DNA from 2 places in the Micromonospora sp. NPDC048871 genome. Region 2 is predicted to be linked to the other one. Evidence: riboswitches for the same ligand, from Rfam matches in the RefSeq annotation. Region 2 holds a riboswitch; the other holds the start of a gene.
The links. Region 2 has a riboswitch for cyclic di-AMP ahead of ACGFIK_RS10180 (NlpC/P60 family protein). Riboswitches for the same ligand answer to the same signal wherever they lie in the genome.
Positions count from the first base shown of each region.

Region 1 (7,390 bases), on a different contig from region 2:
CGCCACCGCGGCGGTGAAGGCCGCGGTCGGTCCGGCCCCGGAGCCCAGCCACCAGCCCAGGGTCCCGGCCGCCAGCAGCAGGACGACCGGTACGAAGATCCCGGAGATGCGGTCCGCCAGCCGTTGGGCGGCGGCCTTGCCGGACTGCGCCCGCTCGACCAGCCGGGCCATCTGGGCCAGTTGGGTGTCGCCGCCGACCCGGGTGGCGGTGACCACCAGTCGTCCGCCTGCATTGACGCAGCCCCCGACCACGGGGTCGCCCACCCCGACCTCGACCGGCACGGACTCCCCGGTGACCAGGCTGGTGTCGACCGCCGAGGAGCCCTCCGCCACCTTGCCGTCGGTGGCGATCTTCTCGCCGGGCCGCACCACGAACCGGTCCCCCACCGCGAGCTGTTCGACCGGGATCCGCTGCTCCACCCCGCCGCGCAGCACGGAGACGTCCTTGGCGCCGAGTTCCAGCAGGGCCCGCAGGGCCGCCCCGGCGGTGCGCTTGGACCGGGCCTCGAAGTACCGCCCGGCGAGGATGAAGGCGGTCACCCCGGCCGCCGCCTCCAGGTAGATGTTGCCGGCACCGTCGGTACGGCTGATGTCGAAGCTGAAGGGGTGGGTCATTCCGGGGGTGCCGGCGGTGCCGAGGAACAAGGCCCACACCGACCAGCCGAAGGCGGCCAGGGTGCCCACCGAGACCAGGGTGTCCATGGTCGCGGCGCCGTGTCGCAGGTTGACCAGGGCGGCCCGGTGGAACGGCAGCCCGCCGTAGACCACGACCGGGGCGGCCAGCACCAGGGACAGCCACTGCCAGTAGGTGAACTGCCAGGCCGGCACCATGGCCAGCACGATCACCGGCACGGCCAGCGCCACCGAGACCCACAGTCGGGTACGCAGACTCCGCAGCTCGTCCACCGGCTCCTCGCCGGTGGCTTCCGCGGCGGGCGGCTCGGGCAGCCTGGCCTGGTAGCCGGTCTTCTCCACCGTGGCGATCAGGTCCTGCGGGGTCAGCGACTCCGGGTAGGAGACGCTGGCCTTCTCGGTGGCGTAGTTGACGCTGGCCTGCACCCCCTCCAGCCGGTTCAGCTTCTTCTCGATGCGGGCGGCGCACGCGGCGCAGGTCATCCCACCGATCGACAGCTCGATCTGGTTGGTCGCGGTGGGCAGCGGGCTGCTGGTGGTCATCGCTGGTCCCGTCAGTTGTGCTCGTGTCCGGGGGTGCCGTGCTCGTCGGCGATGAGGCCCCCCGGGCTGGGGATGGCGCCCGGGTCACCGACGTGCACGGTGAACTCGGCGGTGCGTACCACCCCGTCGTGGCGGAAGTCGAGGTAGAGCCGGTACGCCCCGGCCGAGGGGAACTCGGCGCCGAAGCGCACCTGGGGCCCGGGTGCCGTCCGTCCGTCTCCCGGCTGACCCTCGGGGTGCACGTGCAGGTAGGCCAGGTCCCCCTGGCGCAGTGCGACCAGGTGGCCGAAGGCTCCCAGATGCGGTTCGAGATTCCGGACCGGCACCCCGTCCCGGCTGACGGTGAAGGTCAGGGTGGTGTTGCCGCCCGGCTGGGGGGTGCCGTGGAAGTCGACGGTGTAGTCGTGGACCCGGGTGCTGCCGGCCGGGGCGGGCAGGGGCTGCTCGGTCAACTCCCCCGGCACGGTCAGGTCCACCCCGAGGGTCAGGGCCTCGCCGCCGGTCGGGGTGAAGTCGGCGAAGGCCCGCCACACCCCGGGGGAACTCAACGGCGAGGCGACCCGCCAGGTGCCGTCGGCGGCCATCTCCGGGTGCACGTGCTGGAAGCCGCCGAGATCCCGCCGGGCGACGATCAGGTGCATCGGCTTGTCGTGGTTCACCTCGTACCGGGTCACCGGCTTCCCGTCAGGGCCGGTGACCCGGAAGGCGAACTCGCCCTCGGGGGCGGCGACCGGCACCAGGGTGTAGCCCCGGTCGGAGACGAGCAGCCCGCCCGGCAGGTGCCCACCGGGATCCGGGGTGTCGTGGCCGGGTGCGGTCGTGTCGTGCGAGCCGTCGCCCGCCTGGTGGCCCTCGGCGACGATCGGGGCGGGCGGGTCGGTCAGCTGACCTACCCCGTAGGCCGCGCCGAACACCGCCACCAGACCTAGCGCGAAGCCGGTCAGCTTCGTCGCTGTGTTCATGGTCGCACCTCGGGTTTCCGCCGTCGGTCGCCTCAGGCGCCGACCAGTTCGTATCCGGCCTCGTCGACGGCCGCGCGGACCGCCTCGTCGTCCAGCGGCTGTTCGCTGGTGACCTTGACCTGGCCGGTGGCCAGGTCGACCGCTACCTCGGTGACCCCGGGCAGCGCGGTGACCTCGGCGCTGACCGCGCCGACGCAGTGTCCGCAGGTCATGCCCTGCACCTGGTACGTCGTGGTGACCATGGAACTCTCCTCCTCCGCCTGACCCGGCCGAGAGGCGGCCGGCGTCTTGAAGAATACCCACGGGGGGTATCTCCAACGCCGACCCTAACATACCCCCCGGGGGTAGGTTATCCTCGTTGTCATGACCACACCCGCGCCGATCCGTGGCTACACCGCCAGCAAGGACCAACTGCTAGCCCGGCTTCGCCGGGTCGAGGGTCAGGTACGCGGCGTCGAGAAGATGGTCGACGAGGATCGCTACTGCATCGACGTGCTGACCCAGATCTCCGCCATCCAGGCGGCACTGGACAAGGTCGCCCTGGGCCTGCTCGACGGGCACGCCCGGCACTGCATGCACACCGGCGCAGTCGAGGGCCGCGCCGACGAGATGGCCACCGAGATGATGGCCGCCGTGGGCCGCCTGATGAAGCGGGGCTGAACGCCACCACGACACCCAGGTCGCCGGCCGCGAACCGCCGAGGAACGGGCGCGGCCTGCGATCCGATCCCGGGCTGGCTACGATTCCCAGACGATGGTCTGCCGACATCCGGGCCCACCGGCCTGCGTCCGCCACCGGCGGCGCACCCGCATCCGCCGCCACTGTCCGGCGGCCGGTCAGAGCCCACCCCGGCAATCACCGTACGCAGCGGGTCCGCCACATTCCGGCCACCTCGGCCGCCCACCGCGACAGTCGTACGACCGGGCTGAACCGACTCGCCCGCCGACACGTACTCCGCTGAAGAGATCGTTGGGAGACTAGCGAATGGGCGCCGATCACAGCCGGACCGCTCCGCCCACCCCGCCCGGGGTGCGGCGGATCCTCATCGTGACGGTCGTCCCCCTCTTCCTCGTCACGTTGATCGCCGCCCTGGTGCTCTGGCCCCGCGACGCCCCCCGCCCGGAGGCCGCCGACGACCTGCCCCGCTACCAGGGCACGGTCACCCGGGTGGTCACCGAACCCTGCCCGCCCAACCCCACCGTGCCGGAGGGCACCCCGACCACCGGCGGGGGTCCCTGCGGCACCGTCACGGTGCAGGTCCAGGACGGCCCGGACGCCGGTCAGCAGGTCGACACCCCCATCCCGGCCGGGCCGGGCGCCCCCTCGGTGGACGTCGGCGACGAGGTCATCCTGGTCTCGCTGATCGACCCGGAGGACCCCTCGATCAGCAACTACAACATCGCCGAGCACCAGCGGGGGATGCCCCTGATCTGGCTGGGGGTGCTCTTCGCCGCCGCCATCGTGGCCTTCGGGCGGCTGCGCGGGCTGGCGGCCCTGGCCGGGCTGGGGGCCAGCTTCGCCATCCTGCTCACCTTCGTACTGCCGGGCATCAGCGCCGGCCAGCCGCCCCTGGTGGTGGCCATCGTCGGCGCCGCGTTGATCATGTTCGTGGTGCTGTACCTGACCCACGGGGTGTCCGCGCAGACCTCGGTGGCCGTACTCGGCACCCTCGGCGCCCTGGTGCTCACCGGGCTGCTCGGTCTGGCCGCCACGAACGCCACCCACCTGACGGGGTTCGGCAGCGAGGACGCCACCACCCTGTCGATGTTCCGGGGCGATGTCGACCTGCACGGCCTGCTGCTGGCCGGCATCATCATCGGTTCGCTGGGGGTCCTCGACGACGTCACCGTCACCCAGGCCGCGGCGGTCACCGAGTTGGCCCACGCCAACCCCAACCTGTCCCGCCGCCAGCTGTACCGCTCGGCCACCCGGGTGGGCCGGGCCCACATCGCCTCGGTGGTGAACACCATCGTCCTGGCGTACGCCGGTGCCTCGCTGCCCCTGCTGCTCCTGCTGACGGCCGACTCCCGCGCCCTGGGGCAGATCCTCACCAGCGAGTTCCTGGCCCAGGAGATCGTCCGCAGTGTGGTGGCCACCCTGGGGCTGATCGCCGCCGTACCCCTGACCACCGCCCTGGCCACGGTGGTGACCACCGCCGGTCGGCAGCGCGCCGGGACGGACCTCGCGGCCCCCGCCCCCGACGAGGTGGCCGCCGTCGGCGAAGGCCGCCCCCGGGTCCCCCGGCCGGCTACGGACCGGGCCGAGGCCCTGCAGGCTCTCAGCGATCCGCGTACCCGTCACACACCCCCCGCCACCCGTTCGGAGTGGCCCGAACCGGACAGGAGCACCGACACCCCATGGTGACACTGCTCAACGTGAGCACGCCGACCACATCGGTCGCTATGCGTGGCGCTCGTCACCCATTGCGATTACGAAATGACGTATCTCGCCGGGTTCGGTACGTAGAAGCCCAGACGGACTCTCGGGTAACCTCACTGCCGGTCACCGCCGAAGGCGCGCACCGGCGCCTGCGGTGCCACCGCCCAATCGCCGCCAGGCGAGCCGGGGACCCAGGTACCTGGGGTGAATCCGCGAAAGCGGTAGGGGCCACTTCCGTCCCGAACCCGTCAGCTAACCCGGTCGGCGGTCGATGGAAGGGAAGACAGTGACGGCACCCCTACGCCGCTGGTTGACGCCCGTGGTGGCCGTGTTCGCCGCGTTCGCCGTCTTCGCCGGCCCCCTGCCGGCGACGGCTGCGCCGAACGCCCCCAAACCAGCCGGTCACGACGACGATCCGCCGATGCTCAACGAGTTGATCGAGGCGACCAACCGGGACTACACCAAGGCCAAGTCGAAGCTGGAGAAGTCCAAGAAGAAGCAGCTCAAGCTGGCCGTCGAACTCCGCCGCGCCGAGGCCGACCTGGACGCCCTTGCCCCACAGGTCGCCGAGATCGCCACCCAGTCGTACCGGACCGGGCGGGTCGGCGCGATCGCCATGCTGTTGCAGACCAACGCGCCGGACTCCTTCATCCACCGGGCCTCCGCCCTGGACGAGCTGAACCTGGTCAACAGCAAGAAGCTGGCCGAGGTCAACGCGGTCAAGCGCCGCGCCGAGACGGCCAAGCTGGCGCTCGACGCCGAGGTACGCGAGCAGCAGAAGCTGACCAACGACATGGCCCGCAAGAAGAGCGACGCGGAGAAGTCCCTCCGGCTGGTCGGTGGGGTCGGCCTCACCGGTGGCCTGGTGGCCGCTACCTCCCCGGTGGCCCGCCCCGGCCCCAACCGGTCCTCCGACGGCGGCTGGAAGCCCGAGTCGTGCAACCAGGACGACCCGACCACCTCGGGCTGCATCACCGCGCGCACCCTGCACATGTACAAGGAGGTCAAGCGGGCTGGGTTCAACCGGTTCGTCGGCTGCTACCGCCCGGGTGACAAGTGGGAGCACCCCAAGGGCCGGGCCTGTGACTGGTCGTTGCAGAACAGCGGTTTCCGCCCCTGGTACAACAACGACACCCGGATCTACGGCAACAACCTGGCCGCCTTCCTGGTCCGTAACGCCGACCGGCTGGGTGTCTACTACGTGATCTGGAACCGGCAGATCTGGTTCCCGGCGACCGGATGGAGTTCCTACAGCGGCCCGTCGAACCACACCGACCACGTACACGTCTCGATGCTCTAGCGTCTCCGGCACCGCTTCGAGGGCCGTCCCGCCGGCTGGCAGGACGGCCCTCGTCGTCAGGCGGCGAGGGCGGCGGTGGCAACCAGGTCGGCGGGCTCCGCGGCCACCGCCCGGGCCTCCCCGGCGGCCAGCCGGTACGACATGCCGACCACCGCGCAGCGCCCGGCGGACACCTCGGCGGCCAGGGTGGTGGAGGCCTCCAGCATCGCCGTCACGGTCTGCGCGATGTGGATGTCGACGATCTGGTTCAGGTCCTCCACCCCGGCGGCCTCCGCCCGGCGCAGGCTGGGCACCACGGCGTCCACCACCGCGCCCAGGTGCCCGGCGGGGGTGCTGCCGGTGGCCAGGGCCGCCCGGGCCGCCTGCACGGCACCGCACGAGTCGTGCCCGAGCACCACCACCAACGGCGTACGCAGGACGGCCACCGCGTACTCGACACTGCCCAGCACCTCGGGGCCGATGGTGTGCCCGGCGGTACGGACCACGAAGAGGTCCCCCAGCCCACGATCAAAGATGATCTCGGCGGCCAGTCGGGAGTCCGAGCAGCCCACGATCACCGCGAAGGGATGCTGCTCGGCCGCCACGGCGGCCCGCCGCCCGGCGTTCTGATTCGGATGCCACGGGGTGTCGGTGACGAACCGCCGGTTGCCGGCGATCAGCTCGGCCAGCGCCCGCTGCGGGGCACCCGGAAGATCCGCAGTGAGCAGTTCACGCTCCAGCCCTGGGTGTGTTCCGATCGCTCCGGGTCGACTCATCCGGCGTCTCCTCGCTGCTCATGGGATGCCTGGTCACCCCGGCCGACGCTGGTCGCGGGCTGCTCCAACCGTCACACGCACTGCAAGCCGCGTCAAGCAATGCGTGATATGCATTTCAGGTATCGCCGAACACTTGCCTTCGCGCAGGTCAGGGTGCTCGGGCCGGACGGCGTGGCCCGGAGAAGCCGAAAGGCCCATACGATGGGCGGCATGGCAACCACCGGCGAGCGGGAGAACGCCCGTAACTGGACTTTTCTCACCAATCATGCTCATGTGCTGCTCGCCATCGCCCGCAACCCCACTGCCCGGTTACGGGACGTCGCCGACGAGGTGGGGGTGACCGAGCGGGCCGCCCAGGCCATCGTCGCCGACCTGGAGGCCGGGGGTTACCTGCACCGCACCCGGGTCGGGCGACGCAACGAGTACACCCTCAACCCGGCCGGCCGGTTCCGTCACCCCGCCGAGGCCGATCGACAGGTCGGCGACCTGCTGGCGTTGTTCACCAAGGAGCCGGTGGCCGGCCCCACCCCCTGACAGCTGTGCGGCCCCGGCGGCCCGTCCGCTGCGGCAGTGACGGCGTGGTCGGCTTCACCATCCCGGGCCGAACGGACCGCTGCGATCCTGCGGCAGGGGCGATAGGTTTGACCGCGTGCCGACTTTCGCGTTCGCCCGTCCACTGTGGCCGGCCGGGCGCTGCGCGCTGGCGGATCTGACCCGCCTGGCGCTGGTGGCACTCATCCTCGCGGTCGGTCTCGGCGGGGCCACCGCAGGTCGCCCCGACACCACCGATCTCCCGGCGGCGCCGGCCACCACCGGAC
Region 1 is NZ_JBICUM010000011.1:134,468-141,857, forward strand. It holds gene ACGFIK_RS22145 (heavy metal translocating P-type ATPase) at 1-1,176, opposite strand, end outside; gene ACGFIK_RS22150 (hypothetical protein) at 1,188-2,138, opposite strand; gene ACGFIK_RS22155 (cation transporter) at 2,171-2,380, opposite strand; gene ACGFIK_RS22160 (metal-sensitive transcriptional regulator) at 2,502-2,798, shown strand; gene ACGFIK_RS22165 (YibE/F family protein) at 3,123-4,502, shown strand; cyclic di-AMP (ydaO/yuaA leader) riboswitch at 4,669-4,800, shown strand; gene ACGFIK_RS22170 (hypothetical protein) at 4,804-5,817, shown strand; gene ACGFIK_RS22175 (carbonic anhydrase) at 5,874-6,572, opposite strand; gene ACGFIK_RS22180 (MarR family winged helix-turn-helix transcriptional regulator) at 6,774-7,106, shown strand; gene ACGFIK_RS22185 (hypothetical protein) at 7,222-7,390, shown strand, end outside.
Region 1: linked by a shared signal. The riboswitch ahead of ACGFIK_RS22170 (hypothetical protein) and the one ahead of ACGFIK_RS10180 (NlpC/P60 family protein) in region 2 are both predicted to bind cyclic di-AMP.

Region 2 (7,390 bases):
GATGTTCTGCCATTGAACTACACCCGCAAGCGGGACCACTGTACCTGAGTCGACCGGCCTGGTGCACCCAGGCACCCCGATCGTCCTCCGACCGCCGGGCCGACCCACGGACCGGCAAGAAGTTTCAGGCCGGCAACATATGCCCATTCTCAAATCTATCGATGGGTTGTAACGTCTGCCTCACGTTTTCCGCACGGCGCGACACAACCCCCCGGTCGCGTCGACAGAAAGAGGTGGGCTTATGGGACTCCGTCCCGTCCTGCTGCACCGGCGCCTCGCCGGTATCGCATCGACGTCGCTGGCCGTGACGCTCGGCCTGGTAACGGTCGGCGCGCTGCCGGCCGCCACCATCTCCGCCAGCCCGGCGATGGCCGCCGGGCACGCGCACGCGCACGCCGACGAGGAGTGCGCCGACCCGACCGGCAGTGCGGCCCGGGTCCGTGATGGCGGCGTCCTCGCGCACGACCCGAACGAGTTGACCAAGAGCCAGGTCCTCCAGCGGGAGGCCGAGTTCGCCGACCTGCTCCAGGAGCGGGCCAAGCGGGTCGGCCAGCGTTCCCTCGGCACCCAGGCCGCCGCCGCGTCGGTCACCATCCCGGTCGTGGTGCACGTGATCCGCAGGGACACCACCCGGGCCGGCGGAAACATCCCCGACTCGATGATCCAGTCTCAGATCAACGTGCTCAACCAGGCCTTCAGCGGGGCGTCCGGTGGGGCGGCGACCGCCTTCGCCTTCCAGTTGCAGAGCATCAACCGGGTCACCAACACCTCCTGGTACCCGATCCGGCAGGGCACCACCGCCGAGCGGCAGATGAAGACCCAGTTGCGGGTCGGCGGCAAGAACACCCTGAACATCTACCTGGGGGCGCTGAGCAACAACCTGCTCGGTTGGGCGACCTTCCCGCAGCGCACGCTCAACAGCATGGACGGGGTGGTGGTGCTGAGCGAGTCGCTGCCCGGCGGCACGGCCACCAACTACAACCAGGGCGACACCGGCACCCACGAGGTCGGTCACTGGCTGAACCTGTACCACACCTTCCAGGGCGGCTGCTCCGGCTCGGGTGACCAGGTCTCGGACACCCCGGCGGAGGCTTCCCCGGCCAGCGGCTGCCCGACCGGTCGGGACACCTGCTCCGCCCCGGGCCTCGACCCGATCACCAACTTCATGGACTACTCGTACGACTCCTGCATGTACCAGTTCACGGCGGGCCAGGCCAGCCGCATGATCAGCGCCTGGAACACCTACCGAGCCGCCTGACGCGAGCCCTTCGGCACGTACCGCCTCCGGTGCCGGTCCCGTTCGACGGGGCCGGCACCGGCTGGTGTCAGGCCGCGCAGCGGGCGCGGCGGGCGGAGTGGGCCGCCAGGGAGGCGGGCCGCTGGGCCTGGGGGGCGGTGGTCGCCGGGTCGAGCCAGACCTGGACGGCCGGCACCCCGCCGTGCTCGCCGGGCACCTCGGGGTTGGCGTGCCCACGGCGGCTGAGCATCGCCACCTCGATCGTGAACTCGAACAGCCGCCAGTCGACCTGGGGCGCGGCGCGGGCGGCGAGCGCCAGGCGGGCCACGGTGGCGTCGTCCGTCACCGGCCAGGCCCGACCGGCGAGGTATGCCTCGTCGTCGCTCTCCTCGGGCGGGAAGGAGTGCAGGGCGTAGCGCCCGTCGCGTTCCAGGTCACGCCGCTTCGGAGAGTCGATCACGAAGCAGTAGAGACCGTCATCGGTGATCACCGGGGAGACCGGGTGCACCCGGGGCCCGCCGTCGGGGCGGACCGTGGCCAGGTAGCCGAAGCCCGGGCCGTACTGCTGCATGAGGAGGCGGATCGCGTCGGCGAGTCGGGGCTCGTCGGCGGCGAAATCGGACCAGGAAGCCATGCCGACATCTTATCGAACATACGTTCTAGTCAGGTAGCGCGACACGCAGGTCAGCCATATCGGTATGGTGTGGCGATGCTGCTCTCCGACCGCGACCTGGTCTCCGAGATCAAGGCGGGCACCCTCGCGCTGGAGCCTTTCGAGCCCACCTTGGTGCAGCCCTCCAGCATCGACGTACGCCTGGACAAGTTGTTCCGGGTCTTCAACAACCACCTCTACACCCACATCGACCCGGCGACCCGGCAGGACGACCTGACCTCCCCGGTGGAGGTGCCCGACGGCGAGCCCTTCGTGCTGCACCCGGGCGAGTTCGTGCTCGCCTCCACCCTGGAGGTCATCTCCCTGGGTGACCAGCTCGCCGGTCGACTGGAGGGCAAGTCAAGCCTGGGTCGGCTGGGTCTGCTCACCCACTCCACCGCGGGCTTCATCGACCCCGGCTTCTCCGGGCACGTCACGCTGGAGCTGTCCAACGTGGCGAACCTGCCGATCACCCTCTGGCCCGGCATGAAGATCGGTCAGCTCTGCATCTTCCGGCTCTCCTCGCCGGCCGAGCACCCGTACGGGTCGGCCGTCTACGGTTCCCGCTACCAGGGCCAGCGCGGCCCGACCCCGAGCCGGGCCTGGCAGAACTGGCGCACCTGGCCGACCCGCTGACCTCAGCCGGGCCGACCGAAGCTGTGGACGGGGCTGCTCTCCATCCGTTTCATCTTCACCGGCTGACCGGCGCGGGAGGCGTGCACCACCCAGCCGTCGCCGACGTACATGCCGACATGGTGCAGATCCCGGTAGTAGAAGACCAGGTCACCCGGGCGTAGGGCGCTACGGGCTACCGACCGGGTCACCTGACGCTGCCGGGCCGCGTTGTGCGGCAGGGCCACCCCGGCCCGCGCCCACGCGGCGAGCATCAGACCGGAGCAGTCGTACGCGTAGGGTCCCTCAGCACCCCAGGAGTACGGCTTGCCGATCTGGGCGCAGGCGAACTTCACCGCCACCCCGGCCGCCCCGCCCGGATAGTCGGCCGGACAGGGCGCGGGCCGCAGCGGGCCGCCACCACCCCGGCCGTACGCCCGCAGTCGCAGCCGCTGCAACCGGTCGATCTCGGCGTCGATCTGGCGTCGCTTCCCCGCGAGTGCGACCTCCGTCCGGGTCAACTCGCCGATGGCCACGTCCAGCCGGGCCTTGGCGGCGGCGAGTTCGTCGCGTAGCGCGGCAGCCTGTCGTACGGCCTGCTGCTGGTGGTGGGCGTACCGGTCGAGCAGGCCGATCTGCTCCACGGCCTCGCCGGGGGATCTGCTGCCCAACAGCGCGTTGACGGCACCGACAGTGTCACCCATGTACGCCCGTGCCGCCAGGGCGCCTACCTGGCTCATCGCCTCGTCGACCTGGCGCTGGAGGGGGGCGATGCGGGCGGCCAGGGAGTCCGCCTCCCGGCGCTTGCCGGCCAGATCCTGCCGGGTGGCGTTGTGCCGTTCGATGAGTGGTTCCAGCCGGTTCCAGTCCGCGTCGATCCGGCGCTCGATGGCGTCGACGGACGGGTCGGCGTGGGCCGCCGTGGCGCCGCCGGTGAGGATGACGGCGGTCGCGGACAGGGCGGCTAGTGCGGTGGTGCAGCGGTACCAGTGAGATCGCGGCGCAGCCGTCACCGGGCCGGGCGTCATCGCCCGGGGGGACGGTGGCCGCGGGGCATGGTGTGCCACCGGGCTCCCAACTCCTTCTTCCCCATACCGCCTACCGGGTTAGCTGACGGGTTCGGGCGGGAAGGGGGCGCCCTACCGCGCGGATCGCGGATTCACCCCGGGTACCTGGGTCCCCGGCTCGCACAGGCGACTCGGCGGTGTCGGACCGTCACCGCCCCGGGTGGGCTGAACTGCCATCGGGCCGACAATTGCCCAGCTTAGGGACGACCTCCGTCGATACACAACAGATCCACGCCGTGACGCAGGGTGTCCAGATCCGACACAGAGCAGGGCCCCCGATCTCTTGACCGGGGGCCCTGCCGATGTTCCTGTGCGATCCCTCAGCCGGGTCGACGGAAGCCGGCGATCGGCATGGTGGTGATCGGAGAAACGTTCACCGGTTTACCCGCTCTGGGCGCGTGCACCATTTGATTGTTGCCCAGATAGAGGCCGACGTGACTGAGGTCACTGCGGAAGAAGACCAGATCGCCGGGGCGGGCTTCGGCCCGGGAGATGGCCTTGCCCTCGTTCCACTGCGCGCCGGTGAAGTGCGTCAGGTAGATGCCGGCGGCCTTGTACGCGTACTGGGTGAGGCCGGAGCAGTCGAACGAGTTCGGGCCGGTGGCACCCCAGACGTACGGCTTGCCGACCTGGGCGCAGGCCACCCGGATGGCGGTCCGGGCCGCCTCGCTGACCACCCCGTTGATGGTCGGGCAGTTGGTGGTCTTGACCGTGGTCACCGGCAGGGACCGCTCAAGCTGCTTGATCTTGGTGTCGATCTGCTTCTTCTTCGCCGCCAGCTGCTTTTCCTTGGTTTCCTGGTCGGCGATCAGCGCGTCGAGCTTGGCCTTCTGGTCGTCGTACTTCTTGCGGACCTTCATCACGCCCTCGAGCTGCTGCCGCTCGTACGCGGCCAGCCGCTCCAGCAGGGCCATCTGCTCGCCCAGCATGTCCGGCTTGGCGTTCAGCAGCACCGCCCCGAGTTCCTGGGAGGGCCCGTTGACGTAGTACCGGGAGGCCAGGTCGGCCACCCGGTTCATGGCCAGCTCGGCCTCCAGGGCCAGGGGCTGGATCTTCTTCTGCAGGTCGCTGGCCTTCTTGCGGTTGACCTTCAGCTGCGACCGCACCTTGTTGTACTGCTCGATGGTGGGCTCAAGCTGCTGCCACTGCTTGTCGATCTGGCGCTCGATCTCCTCCACGGAGGGTTCCGCGTACGCGGGGGCGGCGATCAGGCCGGCACCGACCGCGGCGGCGGCCACCAGCACGACCAGGCGGTGCGCAGCTCTCCGTAGGCCACCTGGACGACGCGGCCATCCGGGCACAGGACGATGGAGGGGCATGGTTGCCACCGACAGCGACTCCTTTGCAGCCGACCGCCGGGCGTCCCGCGAGCGGTTGAGGGGCGAGACAGACGACCCGCGGCGGTCGGTGCCCAACATTAGGGAAGGCGCGGTGTGGAATCAAGGCGACCAACGGTCGATTCACGTTTGCGCAACCAACCGCACACAAAGGGTGTCGATCATTTCGTTATAGTCACGCACGTCAATTAGAAAAATGAGGTACGGCGGGCCACATCGGCCCGCCGTACCTCGTACGGTCACGTGCTGGTCAGCCGGCGACCGGCTCGCTCTCCTCGACGCCCCGACCCTGCTCGGGCCGGACCGACCGCAGTAGGACGCTCGCCACATCGACCACCTCGACCTGCTCGCCGGCGCCCTTGCCGTTCACCCCGTCGGTGAGCATCGTCGAGCAGAACGGGCAGCCGACCGCGATGGTCCGCGCCCCGGTCGACATGGCCTCCTCGACCCGGTCCACGTTGATCCGCTTGCCGATCCGCTCCTCCATCCACATCCGGGCGCCACCGGCACCGCAGCAGAAGGAACGCTCACTGTTCCGCGGCATCTCGGTGATCTCGGCGCTTACCGCGCTACCCAGCACCTCGCGCGGCGGGGTGAAGATCCGGTTGTGCCGCCCCAGGTAGCACGGGTCGTGGTAGGTGACCCCGCCGTCGACCGGCTGCACCGGGGTGAGCTTGCCGGTGGCGACCAGGTGGGCCAGCAACTGGGTGTGGTGCACCACCTCGAACTCCCCGCCGAGCTGGCCGTACTCGTTGCCCAGGGTGTTGAAGCAGTGCGGGCAGGTCGCGACGATCTTGCGCTTGGCCTTCTCGCGGCCCTCGAAGGCCTCGTTGAGGGTCTCCACGTTCTGCTGGGCGAGCATCTGGAAGACGAACTCGTTGCCGATCCGGCGGGCCGGGTCACCCGAGCAGGTCTCGCCCTCACCGAGGATGGCGAAGGAGACCCCGGCCTCGTTCAGCAGGGTGGCCACCGCCCGGGTGGTCTTCTTGGCCCGGTCCTCGAAGGCACCGGCACAACCCACCCAGAACAGGTACTCGAAGTCCTCCACCTCGCCGACCCGGGGAACCTCGAAGTCCAGACCCTTGGTCCAGTCCTCCCGGGTGTTCTGCGGGGCACCCCAGGGGTTGCCCTTGTTCTCCAGGTTGCGCAGCATCACCCCGGCCTCGGAGGGGAAGCTGGACTCGATGAGCACCTGGTAACGCCGCATGTCGACGATGTGGTCGATGTGCTCGATGTCCACCGGGCACTGTTCGACGCAGGCGCCGCAGGTGGTGCAGGACCAGAGCACGTCCGGGTCGATCACACCGCCGGCCTCGGCGTCGCCGATCAGGGGCTTGTCCGCCTCGGCCAGGGCCAGCACGTCTAGGTGGGCCAACTGGGCCGCGGTGGCCTTCTCCTCACCGGTGAGGTCCTTGCCGCCACCGGCCAGCAGGTAGGGCGCCTTGGCGTACGCGTGGTCGCGCAGGCTCAGCACCAGCAGCTTCGGCGACAGCGGCTTGCCGGTGTTCCAGGCCGGGCACTGCGACTGGCACCGGCCGCACTCCGTGCAGGTGCTGAAGTCCAGCAGGCCCTTCCAGGTGAACTGCTCGACGTGGGCCACCCCGAACTGGTCGGACTCGGGGTCGGCCTCCTCGAAGTCCAGCGGCTTGCCGTCGCTCATCATCGGCCGCAGGGCACCGAGACCGGAGCCGGCCGATCCGGGCTTGCGCTTGAAGAAGATGTTGGGGAAGGCCAGGAAGCGGTGCCAGGCCACGCCCATGGTGACGTTCAGCGAGATCACGATGAGCCAGGTCATCGAGATCGCGATCTTGATCAGGGCGGCCACGCTGACCCCGGACTCCCAGTCCGGCAGCACCGAGCCGACCGCGTGGCTGAGCGGGGTGGCCCAGGTCGGGTACTCGAAGTGGTCCGTGGCCACCTTGAAGCCCCGGATCAGGAAACCCATGATCAGTACGGCGAGGACGATCGCCTCGACGAAGTAGCCCTGCCACATCGTCGACCCGGTGAACCGCGACCGGCGACCGGCCCGGTTCGGCCGGTTGGCCACCCGGATGCCGATCAGCACCAGGATCCCGACGATGCCGAGGATGCCGATCCACTCGGTGACCAGACCGTAGAGCGCCCACCCGCCGACCAGGGGCAGCCCACCGGTCGGGGAGACCACCTCGAAGTAGGCCTCAAGCACCAGCAGCGACAGCACGATGAAGCCGACCATCACCACCCAGTGCGCCGCGCCCACCACACTCCAGCGCAGCATCCGGGTGTGCCCGGCGGTCTCCGCGAGCATGGTCTTGGTACGGCCGGCCTTGTCACCGAACCGGGACGGGTCGGGCTGACCCAGCCGGATCACGGCCGTCATCTGCATGACCGCGCGTACCGCAAGCCACACCGCGACAGCGGTGATGGCGGCCGCGAGGATCGTGGTGACGATCTGGACGCTGCCCATCGAGTTGGCCTCCCGGTCTGCTGCCTGGCGAGCGGCTAG
Region 2 is NZ_JBICUM010000003.1:261,720-269,109, forward strand. It holds tRNA gene ACGFIK_RS10160 (tRNA-Gly) at 1-27, opposite strand, end outside; gene ACGFIK_RS10165 (zinc metalloprotease) at 242-1,258, shown strand; gene ACGFIK_RS10170 (pyridoxamine 5'-phosphate oxidase family protein) at 1,326-1,871, opposite strand; gene dcd (dCTP deaminase) at 1,947-2,525, shown strand; gene ACGFIK_RS10180 (NlpC/P60 family protein) at 2,528-3,514, opposite strand; cyclic di-AMP (ydaO/yuaA leader) riboswitch at 3,582-3,715, opposite strand; gene ACGFIK_RS10185 (NlpC/P60 family protein) at 3,889-4,887, opposite strand; gene ACGFIK_RS10190 ((Fe-S)-binding protein) at 5,156-7,351, opposite strand.